One region of the Paenibacillus sp. IHB B 3415 genome, then DNA from elsewhere that is predicted to be linked to it. Evidence: riboswitches for the same ligand, from Rfam matches in the RefSeq annotation. Region 1 holds a riboswitch; the other holds the start of a gene.

Region 1 (8,300 bases):
GCTGTGCTTTTTTTGCATTCAGGGGCTCCTGTTTTGGCAGCGCTTCCCTTAGGGAAAACTGTCTTTCCCATTAGGCACAATCTACGATTCGACTGGTTTCGCCCAGGGTAAGATAGTGTAACTAGGTGAAATGCAATATCTTGAAGTTCATGAAAGGAGAGAGGCCTATGGAGCATCATCCGAATCATTACAATGATCTGCTTGTCCTCTTATCTATTGCTATAGCATTTCTATCGTGCTTCACAGCCCTGGACCTGGCGGAACGGCTGCTCCGTGGCCGCAAGGGGAATCTCTATATTCTGCTTATCTCTGTAGTGCTGGGCACTGGGATGTGGAGTATGCATTTTATCGGAATGCGGGCGATGGATATAGGAGTTCCGGTATCGTATGATCTGCTGCTGCTTGTGTTCTCGCTGATCATTCCTGTGGCCGCTTCTTATATGCTGTTCGTAATGCTTGGCAACCCCCATACCCGCGGCCGTGTCTATCTGGGACTTGGCGGCATGCTGTTCAGCAGCGGAATCCTGATCATGCATTTCAGCGGCATTCTGGCGATGAAGCTCTCGGCAACGTATGAACAAGGGTTCTTTTCCATTATCCTGTCTATCCTGTTCGCCCTGGTTGTCCCTGTAATTACTGCATCCTACGACCCGAAATGGCTGGAGAATGCCTACAATATGCTTAGTGTCAAAAAACTGCTGCTCGTGTTAACCCTGACCGGAGCGTTCACAGGAATACATTATTCTGCAATGGCCGGTGCATCCTTCACAGTAGTTGACTCATTCTTGTATACAGGTCGCGCTCCGCTCTTGGATGATTCACTGCTGGGCATCATTCTGGGCGGTTCCTTCTTGTTCATTGTGACGATTGTGCTTGGCCTGCTCTATAGGGACCGGCAGCATGTGCTCCGCTTTGCAGCGTTTAATGAGCAGCGTTATATGGCCTTGTTCGAGCATAGCCCGGATATGGTGCTGTGTATTGATCCGGCCCTTAAGAAGATCATCAGTGCCAATCCTGCCCTGCGGCATACCACCGGATATGGAAGAGAAGAACTGGGGGAATTCAAGAACATCCTGTACAGTGCCAGGGATGAAGCCGCGGTCAAGGAAGCTGTGCGCAATGCCTCCCAAGGAAAGTCCTCCAAGCTGGAGCTGAAGGTTATCACCAAAGACGGCCAGCAGATGATCTGCAGCGTAACGGTGTTTCCATTGCTTCATAATAAGGAACAGCTGGTCTATATCGTTGCCGAGGATGTCACTGCCCTGATGCAATACCAGCATGAACTGATTCAGGCCCGGGATGCGGCAGAGAGTGCTGCCAGGATGAAAAGCGAGTTTCTGGCGACGATGAGCCATGAAATCCGTACACCGCTGAACGGAATTATCGGCATCAATCAGCTGCTGGCCGAAGAGATCAGCAAGCCCGAGCATCTGGAGCTGCTGAAGCTGCAGAGTACCAGCAGCCAGGCATTGCTCCATGTAATGAGTGATGTTCTCGATATCTCCCGCCTGGAAGCAGATGGTCTCGTGTTGAACCAGGAGCCGTTTCAACTGACTGTGCTGCTGCAGGAGTGTATGGATCTGTTCGAAGTGATCACCAGAGACAAGCAATTGTCATTTGTGCTGTCGGTAGAAGAGGGGCTTCCCGGCAAGTTCGTGGGAGACATTGCGCGGATCCGTCAGATCCTGGTTAATTTAATCGGCAATGCTGTGAAATTCACTCCTTCGGGAGCGGTTACAGTTACTGTTGAATCCTGCGGTCTGAAGGGAGCGTCTCAGACGCTGCAATTCAAAGTGCATGATACAGGCATTGGCATTCCGCCGGATAAGCTGCAGCTACTGTTCCAATCCTTTTCCCAGGTGGATGCTTCCCACACGCGTAAATACCCCGGTACCGGTCTGGGATTGGCCATTTGCAAGAAGCTGGTGGAGCTTATGCAGGGAGAAATATGGGCGGAACCGGCGCCGGGCGGCGGGACCCAGTTCTTTTTCAGAATTGTACTACAGTCACAGGATTCATCGCCGGAGCTGATTTACAACCAAGAAAATGAAGACAGCGGAGTGCCTGCGGCAACCAAAGCTGTATAATGTAGGGTTTGCCAAGGAGAGAACTTTAATTATATAATTTTAAAGTAACTTATCTTTTATCACGACAGTCCTATGGACAGAAAGGAACTCTCTTTGAGCAAACCGAAAAAGAACAATGTCGCGCTTCCCCAGATGAGCAAGCAGGAGAAACGCCGGGCAGAGCAGGAGCAGCAGAAGCAGAAAACGAGAATTCTGATCGTGAGTACAGTGGCTTTAGTCGTTATTATTTTTGTAGGATTATTCATGCTGGCCTCGAAGGACGGCTCAACCACAGGATCTGCTGCGGCTCCCGTTGACTTCAATTACAGTGAAATGGCACGGCTGGGCAAAGAAGATGCTCCAGTCAAAATCGTTGAATTCGGCGATTACAAATGTCCGGCTTGCGCCCAGTTCACCGGGGTCATTAAACCGCAAATCGTTCAGGAGTATGTCAATCAGGATAAAGCAGCCTTTTACTTCGTCAACCTGGCCTTTATTGGTACGGATTCGAGAACAGCCTCACTTGCGGCACTCTCCGTATACCATCAGAATCAGGAGGCTTTCTGGAAATTCTTCGATGCTATCTATGCTAACCAGGGTGAAGAAAAGGTGGAGTGGGCAACACCGGACTTCCTGGTAAGTCTGGCACAGCAATTAGAACTGCCCATTGACTTCGACCTGCTGCGTAAGGATATTGAAGACAAGACCTACGAAAGCGAACTGGAGAGAGATATCCAGCTTGGCACAGACACCGGCATAACCAACACGCCATCACTGTTTGTCAATGGAGTCAAGGTGAATGAACCTTTTAATATGGAGGAAATCGATGCTCAAATCCAGGTAGCTGCGGAAGCTGTGGCTGCACAATGAATAAATTCTCTGCATTCTGCCGCCGGAATTGTCTCTACTTGGCCTGGTTCGTCTCGGTTGTTGCTGTAGCAGGCAGTCTGTATCTCAGTGAAGTGCTGAAATATGAGCCCTGCAAGCTATGCTGGTTTCAGCGGATATTTATGTACCCGCAGCTGATTTTGCTCGGAATCGCCACTTACCGGGGGGATAAGCGCATTATCCCTTATGTCCTTCCCTTAAGTTTGATAGGCGGAAGCATTTCGATCTATCATTATGCGGAGCAGAAAATTCCGGCACTCAGCAAGGTGCTTCCATGTACAATCGGTGTGCCGTGCAACACGGATTATCTGAATTATTTCGGATTCATTACCATCCCGCTGCTGGCACTCATTGCGTTCGCATTAATAACAATTCTGCTATGGACAGGGCGTAAAGAGGATGCAGGTGAGTAAGAAGCCGTCAGGCAGAGTGAAGAGTATATATTCCCTTAAATTGAGTGTAAATTATTAAGCAGAAATGCTGTAAAATCACGCGATAAAGGGATAATGAAAGAGAATGAAAGATCAAGACATACCGGATCGTGGATTTGGTTGTTTTGGTTGTTTTTCATTCTTTTTTCATTTGTTTCAACGCTTTACGGAAGAGGCATTGTAGATTAATATTAGTCCTTGTGAGAAGTTGAATATGCGCTGAATTTTCCGGAAGGAAAAACGGGGGAACCAAACTTGGCCGAGTGCCAACGGGGTGAATCGGAAGCGGGTCAGCAGACTCGAAAACCGTAGGGCTACCACAGCCCGAATCCGCCAGCTAACCTCGTAAGCAATAGTGGGATAATGACCATGCACTCAAGGCATGCGGATCATTTCCGTATGCTTATTTTTGTGCCTGCATTTATGAAATCCACTTATGAAAACAGCGCGCGGTACTGCCGTTTCAACTTAACAAAGAGAGGAACTGTTACTACAATGGTAAGCAAGGTAAAACGACTATTGATCGGGCGTCCGATGAAGTCGAACGAACTCGATCATGAAAAGTTATCCAAGGTGAAAGCACTGGCTGTCCTGTCTTCTGATGCGCTCTCGTCTGTAGCCTACGGAACAGAACAAATCTTAATCGTACTTGTGGCCGCAGGTTTCACAGCTATCTGGTACTCATTGCCAATTGCATTAGCCGTATTGGGCCTGCTGGCCATCTTAATCCTGTCTTATCGGCAGACCATTTTTGCTTATCCGCAGGGCGGGGGCGCCTATATCGTCGCCAAAACCAATCTCGGGGTTCATACCGGCCTGCTTGCCGGCGGCTCTTTGCTGGTCGATTATATTCTAACGGTAGCGGTAAGCGCCTCGGCGGGAACGGACGCGATCACATCAGCGTTCCCGGGTCTTCATAATCATAGTGTACTTATAGCGGTTACTGTCATTCTGCTCTTAACGATTGTAAATCTGCGGGGTGTTACTGAATCAGCTTCATTCATAGCCATTCCGGTATATCTGTTCGTCGTCTCCATCTTTGTGCTGATTATCGCGGGAGTCTTCAAGTATGCAACCGGCGGTGCTCATGCCCAGGTTCCTGAGATCGGCTCGGCGGTATCGAACGTCAGTATGTTCCTTCTGCTCAAGGCCTTCAGCTCCGGCTGTTCGGCACTGACCGGGGTAGAAGCGGTCTCCAATGCGATCCCTAACTTCAAAGCACCGGCTGAGAAAAATGCGGCTAAAACGCTGATGCTGATGGGTCTGATTCTCGGGGCTATGTTCACGGGGATTACGCTTTTGGCATATTGGTACGGTATCATGCCGGACGAGAAAGCAACGGTTGTGTCACAGATTACCGAGTCTACCTTTGGCCGCGGCGGTTTGTACTTCTTCATCCAAGGAATCACCGCAGTAATCTTGTTCCTGGCGGCGAATACAGCGTATTCGGCCTTCCCGCTGCTGGCGTTCATGTTCGCCAAAGACAAATATTTACCCCATGCCTTCATGGTGCGCGGAGACCGGCTGGGATTCTCCAACGGCATTATTTTCCTCGGCATAATGTCGGCTGTGCTGGTAGCCGCTTTTCACGGAAATACCGAAGGGTTGATTCCATTATACGCCGTTGGGGTATTCATTCCGTTTACCCTTTCACAGCTTGGCATGATGGTCCAGTGGTACAGAACCAAGCCTAAGGGCTGGCAGAGCAAATTCGCTGTGAATACAGTAGGCATGCTCACAACCTTAACCATTACGCTCATCTTCATTATTACTAAATTCTCGAGTGTATGGATGGCCTTCATCTTCCTGCCGCTTGTAATCATCGTGTTCCACCGGATTCACCGTCATTATATGAATATTGCCGATCAGCTGCGCATTTGTCCGGCTACGGATAAACCTTGCATTAAAGGAAGCACGGTGGTTGTACCTGTTGCCGGTGTCACCCGCGCGGTACTGCATTCGATCAGCTATGCGAAGTCATTGACTGAGAATGTGGTGGCTGTATATGTTGGATTCGATGAAGAAGAGATTCACAAAATGGAACAGAAGTGGGAAGAGTGGAACCCTGGGGTGCGCCTGATTGTACTCCGCTCGCGTTACCGTAGCATCATCCGCCCGCTGGTGAAATTCATCGATACGGTGGAGTGGAAAACCGCTTCAACAGATCATATTACTGTACTCATTCCGCAATTTGTTACGAAGCATTGGTGGCAGGCGATTCTGCATAATCAGACCAGCTTGTTCATCCGCTCTTATCTGATGAATCAGAAGGATATCGTTATAGCAACTGTGCCGTATCATTTGCACAAATAGACATACCCTTTATATGTAAAACGGTTGTTTCCGCAGCTTGCGGGAATAGCCGTTTTTTGTTATGCGTAGTGTGAGTTTACATGGATTCAGATAATTTAGTTGACAGAGAGAATGAGAATCAATATCATCAGTTTATGTGAGGCGAAGGCCACAATCACCTTTGACCAATAATGAATGTATATACAGGAGGGGTATTTAATGTTTTCGTTCAACCTGCAAAGATCAACGAGCATGAAGCTGGCTATGGCCGGACTTATGACCACAACGTTGTTACTATCCGCGTGCGGAAATAACAATGCAGCCAATAACGGAGCTGCCGCAACTACGGCACCTGCAGAAGCTACAACTGCACCGGCAGAAACAACAGCTCCAGCGGTAGAGCAAACAGTAACGGATGCCATGGGACATAAAGTTACTATCCCAGCGAACCCGCAGCGTGTGCTTGCTTCTTATCTGGAAGATTACCTGGTCGCACTCGGTGTGACTCCGGTTGCCCAATGGTCCGTGACAAACGGCACTCAGGATTACCTCGCAGCTGAGCTTAAAGATATTCCAACCATAAGCTATGACCTTCCACTCGAAGCCGTAACTAGTTTCGCACCGGACTTCACCATTGTACAATCGGAAGGCACTGTCCAGAACGGTCTGTATGACCAGTTGAACAAAATCGCACCTACGTATGTACTCGGCGATGAGATCAGCAAAGACTGGCGCAAATCGCTGCTCAAGATCGGTGAGCTGCTGAACAAAACGCCTGAAGCTGAAGCAGCCATTGATGCCTATGATCAAAAAGCGGCGGATGCCAAAACAAAAATCTCCGCTGCGATCGGCGATGAGTCCGTTGCCATTCTCTGGCTGGTATCCAAAAACTTCTATATAGTAGATGAAACCCGCAGCAGCGGGGCAGTCCTGTATGGTGATCTTGGCCTGAAGCTTCCGAATCTGGTTACCGAAATTCCTGCTGAGTCCAGAGCAACGTGGAATCCCATTTCACTTGAGAAATTGTCTGAGCTGACTGCAGATCATATCATCCTTGTGAACAGTGATGGAGCGGATGCTGCTGAAGTTACGGATGGCGCGATCTGGAAGGGGATTCCGGCTGTTAAGGCGGGGAATGTTCATGAGTTTGGCAGATCAACCAGCTGGCTGTACAGCGGTCCTATAGCTAACTCCAAAACAATTGATGATGCTCTGAGCAGTCTTGTAAAATAAGCAGCGTTCAAAATGCCGGTAATCAGCCTTTGCCGGTAGAGAGTGTGCAGGTCCTTGTATCCCCGGATACGATGATCTGCACCTTTTTTAAAATGGAGCGATAGATGAGGGCGTCCAACATAGATTACGCGTTATCTGCTTGTACAATATTCATATATTTGCGATAATGAGAATGATAATCAATTAGAAGCAAGTAATAATCCTGTTAAGGAGACGGCTTATGGTTTCATCCACACGTTCTAACTTCAATCCTTCTACGGCTGCAGGGGATAAACCCATCAAGTCGCGGCCGGTGGCTGCAGCTACGATACTGCTGCTCGGAATAGCCGCCATCGTCTTCGGGCTGATGTTGTCTGTATCGGTAGGAGCGGCAGATATCCGGCTGGCTACGGTATGGGAAGCTGTCTTCCGCTTCAATCCGGAGCTGGCGCAGCATCAGGTCATCCGGGAACTGCGAATCCCCCGCGCTTTGGCCGGAGCGCTGGTGGGTGCATGTTTTGCTGTTGCCGGCGCGATCATGCAGGGGATGACCCGGAATCCGCTGGCGGATTCGGGGCTGCTGGGACTCAACGCCGGAGCCGGTGTCGGCCTGGCATTGGCTTTCGCCTTTGCGCCTTCGCTATCTTTCATGTATATCATGATCTACTGCTTCATTGGAGCGGCTGTGGCATCGCTCTTAGTCTTCGGCATCGGATCGCTGTCCCATAGCGGGCTGACACCGCTACGCCTGACCTTAGCGGGTGCGGCGGTCAGTGCCATGCTGCTGGCGGTCAGCCAAGGCATCGCCATTCTGTATCACCTCTCCCAGGATATCGCTTTCTGGATGGCAGGCGGGATTGGCGGAGCGAACTGGACACAGCTCAAGATTATGTCCCCCTGGGTTGCAGGTGCGCTTATCGGGTCGCTGGTGCTCTCACGTTCCATCACGCTGTTAAGCCTGGGAAGGGATGTTGCCGCAGGACTGGGGCAGCGCACACGGCTGGTACAGACCGCAGGGATGATCATTGTGGTCATTCTTGCCGGAGCGGCGGTCTCGACGGTGGGGCCGATTGCTTTTGTCGGATTAATGATTCCGCATATTACCCGTTATCTGGTGGGGGTGGATTACCGCTGGATCATTCCTTGCTCTGCAGTACTCGGGAGCGTGCTGATCCTCTTTGCCGATATCGCTGCGAGAATGATTAATGCGCCTTATGAAACACCGATAGGTGCCCTGATTGCAGTAATCGGCGTACCGTTCTTCATCTATCTGGCCAGCAAGCGCAAGGGGGAGCTGTAATGAACAGGGCAATGTCTGTACCCTCAGCGAAATCGCGCCGCACCAGAGAAGCCGGTATTCTAACCCTGCTTGCTGCACTTATCGTCATTGTTTTTATTGTCAGTATGAATA
Region 2 (8,300 bases), on a different contig from region 1:
TGCACCAGATCATCCAGCGGAGAATCCGCCAGCAACCGGAATTCCGTCCCCTTGATGACGGCTCTATTCTGCACTATATTCTCTACCCGGAAAGTCACATCGCCGCCATAAGATTTACGTATGACCAAGTCTCCTAAATTCATTACAACACCACCTCTACCCCATGTTATGGGCAAAGGTCCCGGTTGGTTCATCACCCGGAGTGTTTTCTGCTGATTATGCGATTCCTGCGGCCAGCAGGACAGCGCTTAGCCGCGCATATTCCTCCAGGCTAAGTGTCTCTCCGCGGCGGGACGGCTCTATCCCTGCTTCAGCCAGCAGTACCTCCAGACGCTCACGCCCCTCTTCAGCGAAGTAGCGGGCCTTCAGGTTATTGGCGATCGTCTTGCGCCGCTGGGTGAAGGATGCCTGAACAACATCGAAGAAATGCTTCTCGTCGGCAACTTCAACCGGAGGGCGCTCTCTGACCTTCAGACGGATAACGGCTGACTCTACATTCGGCTGCGGAATGAACACCGTCCGGGGTACCATGCAGACCAGTTCAGGCTCGCTGTAATACTGGACGGCAATACTAAGGCTTCCGTACTCTTTGCCCCCAGGAGAAGCAGCCATACGTTCGGCAACTTCCTTCTGGATCATAACGACAATGTTATCAAGCGGCAGCTTCTCTTCCAGCAGCTTCATGAGAATAGGGGTCGTCACATAATACGGGAGGTTGGCCACTACACTGATCCGGTCCACACCGGCGAAATCCTCGGCAAACAGCTCCTGCATATTGACCTTCAGTACATCATCATTGCGGATCTTTACATGGGGATAGGGTGACAGGACATCCCTGAGGATCGGAATCAGTCTGCGGTCAATCTCCACCGCTGTGACTGCTCCTGCTGTCATCGCCAGCCTTTCTGTCAGGGCTCCGATACCCGGGCCAATCTCCAGTGCGCCTGCGGCAGTATCCAGACCTGCAGCATCGACAATTTTGTCCAGAATATTCTGGTCGATCAAGAAGTTCTGGCCCAGGCTTTTTTTGAACGAAAACCCGTACCGCTGTATTATTGCTTTGGTTCTAGTTGGGGATGAGATATTCAGAGTGTCGCTCATGAAGTAATGCCTCCCTGATCAATTTGGGCGAGCGCGCGCGCGAACTCTTCGCGTGTAATACCGAACATCGCCAGACGCTTGTACAGCTGCTTGCCGTTGCAATAACCGATACCGAGCAGATTGCCAAGCTGCATTCTTCGCTCTGCTGCCTGTGCGTGTACCATCATGCCTGCGGCCATAAGATCATCCAGCCCAATTACAGCCGGTGCCCCTTCAAAAGAAGTGTGAACATGCTCCAGCGCATGGCGGATGGCCTCAGGCGAAGCATTCTCCACACCTATATCCCCTTTGCGGGTTGCGTCCTTCTCCGGAATGAATGCATGCTTGCATCCGGGCACCTTGGAGGAGACAATTTTACGAATCCGCTCTCCGGCATGATCGGGATCCGTGAGGATGATAACCCCTCTGCGTTCCATGGCTAATGTAATCTTCGCAATGACCTTGCGGTCCACTGCGGAACCGCCTGTTTCAATCGTATCCGCTTCTACGGCCCGCTTGACGGCCACGGTATCGCTTTTACCTTCGACGACAATTAATTCTTTAATCATAAATAATTTACTCCCTTACTCTAAAACGCAAAAAGAAGAGGATTCGCTCCCCTTCTTTTTGGCTAAAGAATGTATAAGTGATGAGCGGCAGCTCTCTAAATTCCGTAAGTGCTACCCCCACTATATCTTATAAACCGCTAATTTGCAAAAGACTTGCCGCTTAGTTAAGCTCCGGCTTCACAGGTCCAATCACATAGATGGTCCGCGACTTCCGGCCGAAATTACGGGCATGGCTCAGTGAATCGTAGTAAACATCCACCTTGTTGCCTTTAATGGCACCGCCGGTATCCTCTGCTCGGCGAAACCCTAATCCCTCAATGTACACCCACCAGCCAATTGGTATTACATTCGGATCCACTGCAATAGTGCGGCCTTCCGTTACGCGTGTGCCGGAGGCGGTACGTGTTCCAATTCCCGGTTCTTCCGAGGAATAAGCCGTCATGGATACGTTTTTGATCATTTTTTTGTATTCAAAATCTACGCCTGCCTTGCTCGTGACGTTGTTGCTCTTCGCGCTGACTTTGGATGATTTGGAGGTTGTTGTGGCTTTGGATGTAGTTGCAGCAGCTACAACAGGCTTCGGAACCGCTTTGGTACCGACAGCAATAACCTTATCTTTGGTTACCGTCTGAACTTCCTTGCCGACCATATTCATGGAGACTAGCTCCCCATCCTGATATATCTTCTCGATATGCTGGATGATCGCGCCCGGCTTGCCTGCCTGTGCAACTCTTACGTCTCCCTTATACAGAGAGGGGTCTGCGGTTTTGATGACCTTAAAAGGCAAGTTTACTGTCCGCTGTACGGTCTGCTTGGTAATACGGACAATCTTGACTTCCATGTCGGGTGTGACTGCGGTATCAAGCGAAGGGAAAATCTTATCATTGCCCTCCAGGCTGTAACCCAGCTTGGTAATGGCATCTCCGAGCGAATCCTCGGTGGTGTATATGGTCTTGGTTGCACCGTCTGCAGTAAGCATAAGCTTCTGCGCACGGGTGATTACGACACGGTCGCCGTCTTGTATTTCATCACTAAGGCCAATAGATAGCTCATCATACGGCTGCAGCGAAATTTGTTCCTTTGCCAGCACATCACTGAGCAGCGCTTCCCGCGTCTCCAGTGTCTGCACCTGTCCGTCTATAACTAAAATAATTTCTTTATTGCTCTGACCGTGTACGTACAGCAGAATTAACAGTGCGATAACAATCGATATCACACCTGCAAGTGAAAGTACGCGAGGATTCACTTGCTTCAACCGTAATGCGAAAGACCTGCTGGATGATTGCGAATCATGGGATACCTCTGGTTGGAATACGCCCACTCTCTCCATCCTCCTTACATAGCCCCGTCGTCCAAGTTATATCAAGGTGACTGCATCATTTCTGACGAAACTAGGTTTGAGATTGCAACAGGATACGCCCGCATTGCTCCAGCGTTTCCTGCTCATGGATCGCCTGCTCGGCATAGCTACTCCGGATATCTGTTATATAACAGTATGCCGGGAACATCCGCATTATTCAAAACAAAAAAAGCCCAAAAAAGAGTTCACAGAGGACTCTTTCGTGGCTTCTCCGGTGTCGAATACGCGGGAATGTTTATGCACGAGGTTTCCTCTCTTACTTGCGCTTACGGGGTTAGCTGTCGGGTTCGGGCATAAGAGAGACGCCCTATCTCAGGTCACCCGCTCACGGCGGTTGCCCTCAAATTCACCCCAAAGACCACGTGAAGAAATCAAATAAAGTCTGCGGCAATTCTGTGTTGTACTCTATGTACGGGCATGCGGCAGGGCATTTATTGGTTCCCCCGTTCTCCATACGGAGACTCAGCGAGACGATCCATGAAATAGTGACTGTCACAGTAACAACAGCTCACTGCACTGAAAAGATGATATCCTGTTTTGATGCATGTTGTAAAGGACGATTCAACCACGTTTACGTAAAAAAATGATTAAAATATTGTAATATTCAGCCGTTTTTAGACTATAAAAGTTTAATATATCGGCTATACTTCATTTTTCACCGCTTTTTCTCCCGTTTTCAGACAATTCCAAATCGTTCCAGTGCGTTCGCATACGTAATTTCAGCCAATTCCTGTAAATCAATCCCTTTTATTGCCGCCGCTGCCTCCGCTACCAGTCTTACGTGTGCGGTCTCATTTCGCTTGCCGCGGAAGGGGTGCGGAGTCAAATATGGGGAGTCCGTTTCGATCAGCAGCCGGTCCAGCGGAGTCTGGGCGAGCACCTCTTTGGGCACCCTGGCATTCTTAAACGTAATCGGTCCCCCGAAGGACAAATGGAAGCCGAGATCCAGACACATTTTAGCGCTTTCCCAGCTGCCGGAGAACGAATGCATCACCCCTCCAACCTCACCCGCTTTTTCCTCCCGCAGAATCCGGATTACATCCTCGTGGGCATCGCGGTTATGGATACAGATGGGCATCTTCAGTTCACGTGCCAGGCCGATTTGCTTGCGGAATACCTCATGCTGTACATCCTTAGGAGAAGTGTCCCAATAATAGTCAAGTCCGATCTCGCCGATGGCCACTACCTTGGGATGGCTGCAAAGCGAGGCGATCCATTCGAGGTCGCCCTCCTTCATACTGAATGCATCCTGGGGATGCCAGCCCACCGCTGCATAAATATAATCATATTTCTCTGCAAGCTCCATCGTTGTCGGAATCGTCTCCCGGTTGAAGCCGATATTGATCATTTTACTGACTCCGGACTCCAGCGCCCGGGCGATTACCTCCTCGCGGTCCTCGTCGAATTGCGGAGCATCCAAATGGGTATGTGTGTCGAATAACTGCATTATATTTCATCCTTTCCGCCTTGATTTCTATGATGAATTACAAGTATTTTAGGTTATTTTGCAAAAATATCTGCGATGGAGGGCGGCAGCTGTGGAAGGGCTTTCTGCAGCCTGTCCTGCGGGAAATAGAGATGATATCTGCCTCGGTGAATCCCGCTGATTGAGCGTACAATATCCGATACCTCTGAGATCTCCCGCAGCTTATCATGGCGGTCCAGAAGCAGAATCTGTTTGCTGTCAAAAGCATCCCCCGGACGGAATACATCATAAGGAAGATCTGTCGGAAAATCGATTTCCAGATCATAATCAGCACGCAGTCCGGCACCGGCAAAGCTGCGGCGGATTTCGTCAATTGTCTCTGTATCCAGATGCTCCATCTCCACATATTTATACAGTTTACGATGAATAAATCGGCTGCACAAGTCGCTTAAAATTTCATCTTTCTCCAGCGTCCACTGCATGAAGGCTGTCTGCATCAAAGCCTCGTCCAGCAGCAGGTACTGCTCCACCGTTACATCCCCGCGGAACAAATCACTGAGCGGCTCAATCATGAACCGGAAACCATAATCCCCCTGCACCAGCTCCTTGGCTCTGCGGAGAATCTGGCGCAGAATAATTTCCGAGCTGCGTGTTACCGGATGGAAATAGACCTGCCAGTACATCTGATAACGTGACATCAGGTAATCCTCAATCGCATGCATGCCGGATTCTTTAACAACTACCCGGCCGTCATAGGGGCGCAGCATCCGCAGAATCCGGTCAATGTCAATGGTTCCGTAATTCACTCCTGTATAGTAGGCATCACGCAAAAGATAATCCATCCGGTCCGCATCCAGCGGCCCCGACACCAAATTGACAACAATTTCATGCTCATACGTTTTGGAGATCACAGAGGCTACTTTATTAGGGAAATCCTCAGCTACATCACGCAGAATAGCGGTGATTTCCGTATCCTCCAGAATGATCCGGCAGGTCCAGTCCTCATGATCCATTTCAAAAGCTTCTTCTATAGAATGGGAAAACGGGCCATGTCCCAGATCATGCAGCAGCGCCGCACACAGGGTAAGCAGACTCTCCTCAGGCATCCAATCCTTATATCCGCTCCGTTCAAACTGCGATATAATCCGCCGGGTAATTTCATAAACACCAAGCGAATGGGAAAACCGGCTGTGTTCTGCGCCATGGAAAGTCAGATAAGAGGTGCCAAGCTGGCGGATGCGCCGCAGACGCTGGAACTCCTTGGTGTTAATCAGACGCCAGATAATGGTGTCCTGGACGTGAATGTAGTTATGAACCGGATCCTTAAATACCTTCTCTTCTGTCAGCGGTTGCTTCATGAGATCAACTCCTTTGAATAATATCCATAGAAATAGGGTGGAATTACAGTTATAATAATAAATATTGTCGTACTTTGTCGAATTATGACAAATTAGCAATTTACAAATCGACAAATATTTTCGAGGTTCTTTTTGGGATATATGCCTAACCAATGGCGGTATGAATGTTTCCTTCAAAGTTTCCTTAAAATTCGCCTCAAAAAAGGTTGACTGTTTTGGGAATGGTTGGTATGATAAATATCATAAAACAGTGAACAATGTCGAATATTGACGCTTTTGATAATTGAGAGGAGCAACGATTGTAATGATGAAATCAACAGGAATTGTACGTAAGGTAGATGAGCTTGGACGGGTCGTTATTCCAATTGAATTGCGCCGCACACTGGGTATTGGAGAAAAAGATGCGCTCGAAATTTACGTGGACGGTGAGCGGATCATGCTTAAGAAATATGAGCCTGCCTGCATTTTCTGCGGGAATGCTGAGAATGTAACCTATTTCAAAGGTAAAATTGTTTGTCATGAATGTATTTCTGCTATCCCTACCCCTGTGACAAACTAAAACAAATAGGTTATAATAGGAACTAATCAAATTGTTAATTCTAACCTTTTTATATCTCCTTGGCCTCCCGTTAGCGCGGGAGGTATTTTTTTGCACTTTTTTCGGGGACTTTCCCCGGATACCCCTTTATCCTATTTAAACATTAGCCATTAATTTCATAACCATAAAATTATAACCATAAAATTATAACCATTAAATCATGAACATTAAATTCTTCTTCCCCTCCCAAACCCTCCCTATAGGGAGGGCCCCAAGGGCCCCGGCCCTCTGGACACCCGGAAGCTTGGCTAACTGTGCAGATGGCGCCGGAAAGAAGCCAAGTTAGGCGGTGGACCGGCCCTTTTCGGACTCCCTGAAGGTGCGTCCTCAGGGCCTTGCCATGCGCAGTGTTCCGCCACACGCTTCGCTCTTGCGGCGGCCGTGCGGTTACGCTCTTGAGTGACGTTAGAGTGTGGAACCGCTCTCCCTGCGGGAATCGCTTTAAGGCGGAGCCGATTAGCAACTTTGGTGCGTACTGGTTATTTGCCTTCATGTTACCTTCGTGCTACAGCACGCTCTCCCTGCGGGAATCGCTATGTCAGCGCGGCCAAATGACTTTCGTTCGGGCGATAGCATAGGTGTAATATTGGATAATTGGTCTTGGAAAAACTGGATAACTGCATTCTATACAGTTATATAATACCAAAGCGTAGGTCTGATTATTTTAGTTGTATTTCATGCAATTATATCCATACATATCCTCTAAATTATCCATTTTACATAAATATAAATGTACAAACTACATCTATATCTAATATAAGGAATAATTATATCCAAATAAGTGTACAGAATACAATTATTTCATCAAGCATTCTAATCATCTGAGCTATTTCGGAGTTTATCTAACAGAAGCTTAACTGCAATAAACGTGATCAGTTACTCTATCCCCTTATTCCCGCTCCAGCAGCGCATTATAAATATCACGCTTGGCCAAGCCACGGTCAGAGGCCGCTTTTTTCATCGCGTCCTTACGCGGCAAGCCCGAGGTTTCATAGTGGGCTACATGAGCTTCGATACTCAGCTCCCGCCACCAGGAAGACTCGGCGAGCTCTGCCTCTTCTTTGCTCTCTCCCTCAAGCACAATTACGTACTCACCAAGCGGAGGATGCTCCACCAGCCAGGCACAGCATTCTTCAATCGTACCGCGCAGAAACTCCTCATACCGTTTGGTCAGCTCACGGGCCAGTGTAACCCGGCGGTTGCCGAAGGCTTCCTGCAAATGGACCAGCGTCTTAGCGACACGATGCGGTGACTCATAGAAGAGCAGTGTGCCCTGTGCAGAGCGGAGAGGTGCCAGAACGGCCCGGATATCCTTACGCTCTCTGGGCAGAAAACCGATAAATGTGAAGCTGGCGGTAGGCAATCCCGAAGCAATCAAAGCTGACAGCGCCGCGTTAGCTCCGGGAATCGGAATTACCGGAATTTGATGACTTACAGCCAGTGCTACCAGGTCCGCTCCAGGGTCTGAAATCGCCGGCAGGCCGGCATCGCTGACAAGGGCTAAATTTTTACCTTCTATTATATAGCGTATCAATTCAGGTCCGCTTGCCGCCTTATTATGCTCATGGTAGCTGAACAACATGGAGGGTGTAATTTCAAAATGGCTCAGTAATTTACGCGTCTGTCTCGTATCCTCTGCGGCAATAATATCGCATTCCTTCAGCGTGCGCACCGCGCGGTAAGTCATATCTTCCAGATTGCCGATAGGAGTAGCTACCAGATACAAACAGCCGCATCCTTCGGGCTTTGCTCCGTCATTGTTATTTTGAAAGCTGCTTTGGCAGGTTATCGTCATTGGCTGTTATCCTCTTTGTTCCCATAATAAATATCCATTATTTCAGGACAGTATTGATTGTCCTCATTATATACGATTAAAGGCGGTTGTAAACGCACCTCCGGCTTCCCGTCG

The links. A riboswitch is a leader RNA that binds a small molecule or an ion and turns the genes downstream of it on or off. The one in region 1 is predicted to bind cyclic di-AMP.
Region 2: it holds a riboswitch for cyclic di-AMP, as region 1 does, so the genes downstream of both, QW71_RS25440 (3D domain-containing protein) here and QW71_RS13915 (APC family permease) in region 1, are expected to answer to the same signal.

Annotation. Positions count from the first base shown of each region.
Region 1 is NZ_JUEI01000026.1:37,316-45,615, reverse strand. Features, by position in the region: gene QW71_RS13930 (ATP-binding protein) at 168-2,087, shown strand; gene QW71_RS13925 (DsbA family protein) at 2,181-2,936, shown strand; gene QW71_RS13920 (disulfide oxidoreductase) at 2,933-3,367, shown strand; cyclic di-AMP (ydaO/yuaA leader) riboswitch at 3,593-3,752, shown strand; gene QW71_RS13915 (APC family permease) at 3,881-5,698, shown strand; gene QW71_RS13910 (iron-hydroxamate ABC transporter substrate-binding protein) at 5,897-6,910, shown strand; gene QW71_RS13905 (iron ABC transporter permease) at 7,131-8,189, shown strand; gene QW71_RS13900 (FecCD family ABC transporter permease) at 8,201-8,300, shown strand, end outside.
Region 2 is NZ_JUEI01000063.1:8,315-16,614, reverse strand. Features, by position in the region: gene yabG (sporulation peptidase YabG) at 1-143, opposite strand, end outside; gene rsmA (16S rRNA (adenine(1518)-N(6)/adenine(1519)-N(6))-dimethyltransferase RsmA) at 217-1,101, opposite strand; gene rnmV (ribonuclease M5) at 1,098-1,649, opposite strand; gene QW71_RS25440 (3D domain-containing protein) at 1,810-2,970, opposite strand; cyclic di-AMP (ydaO/yuaA leader) riboswitch at 3,258-3,487, opposite strand; gene QW71_RS25435 (TatD family hydrolase) at 3,686-4,456, opposite strand; gene QW71_RS25430 (HD domain-containing protein) at 4,510-5,793, opposite strand; gene QW71_RS25425 (AbrB/MazE/SpoVT family DNA-binding domain-containing protein) at 6,098-6,352, shown strand; gene rsmI (16S rRNA (cytidine(1402)-2'-O)-methyltransferase) at 7,281-8,186, opposite strand; gene QW71_RS25410 (tRNA1(Val) (adenine(37)-N6)-methyltransferase) at 8,183-8,300, opposite strand, start outside.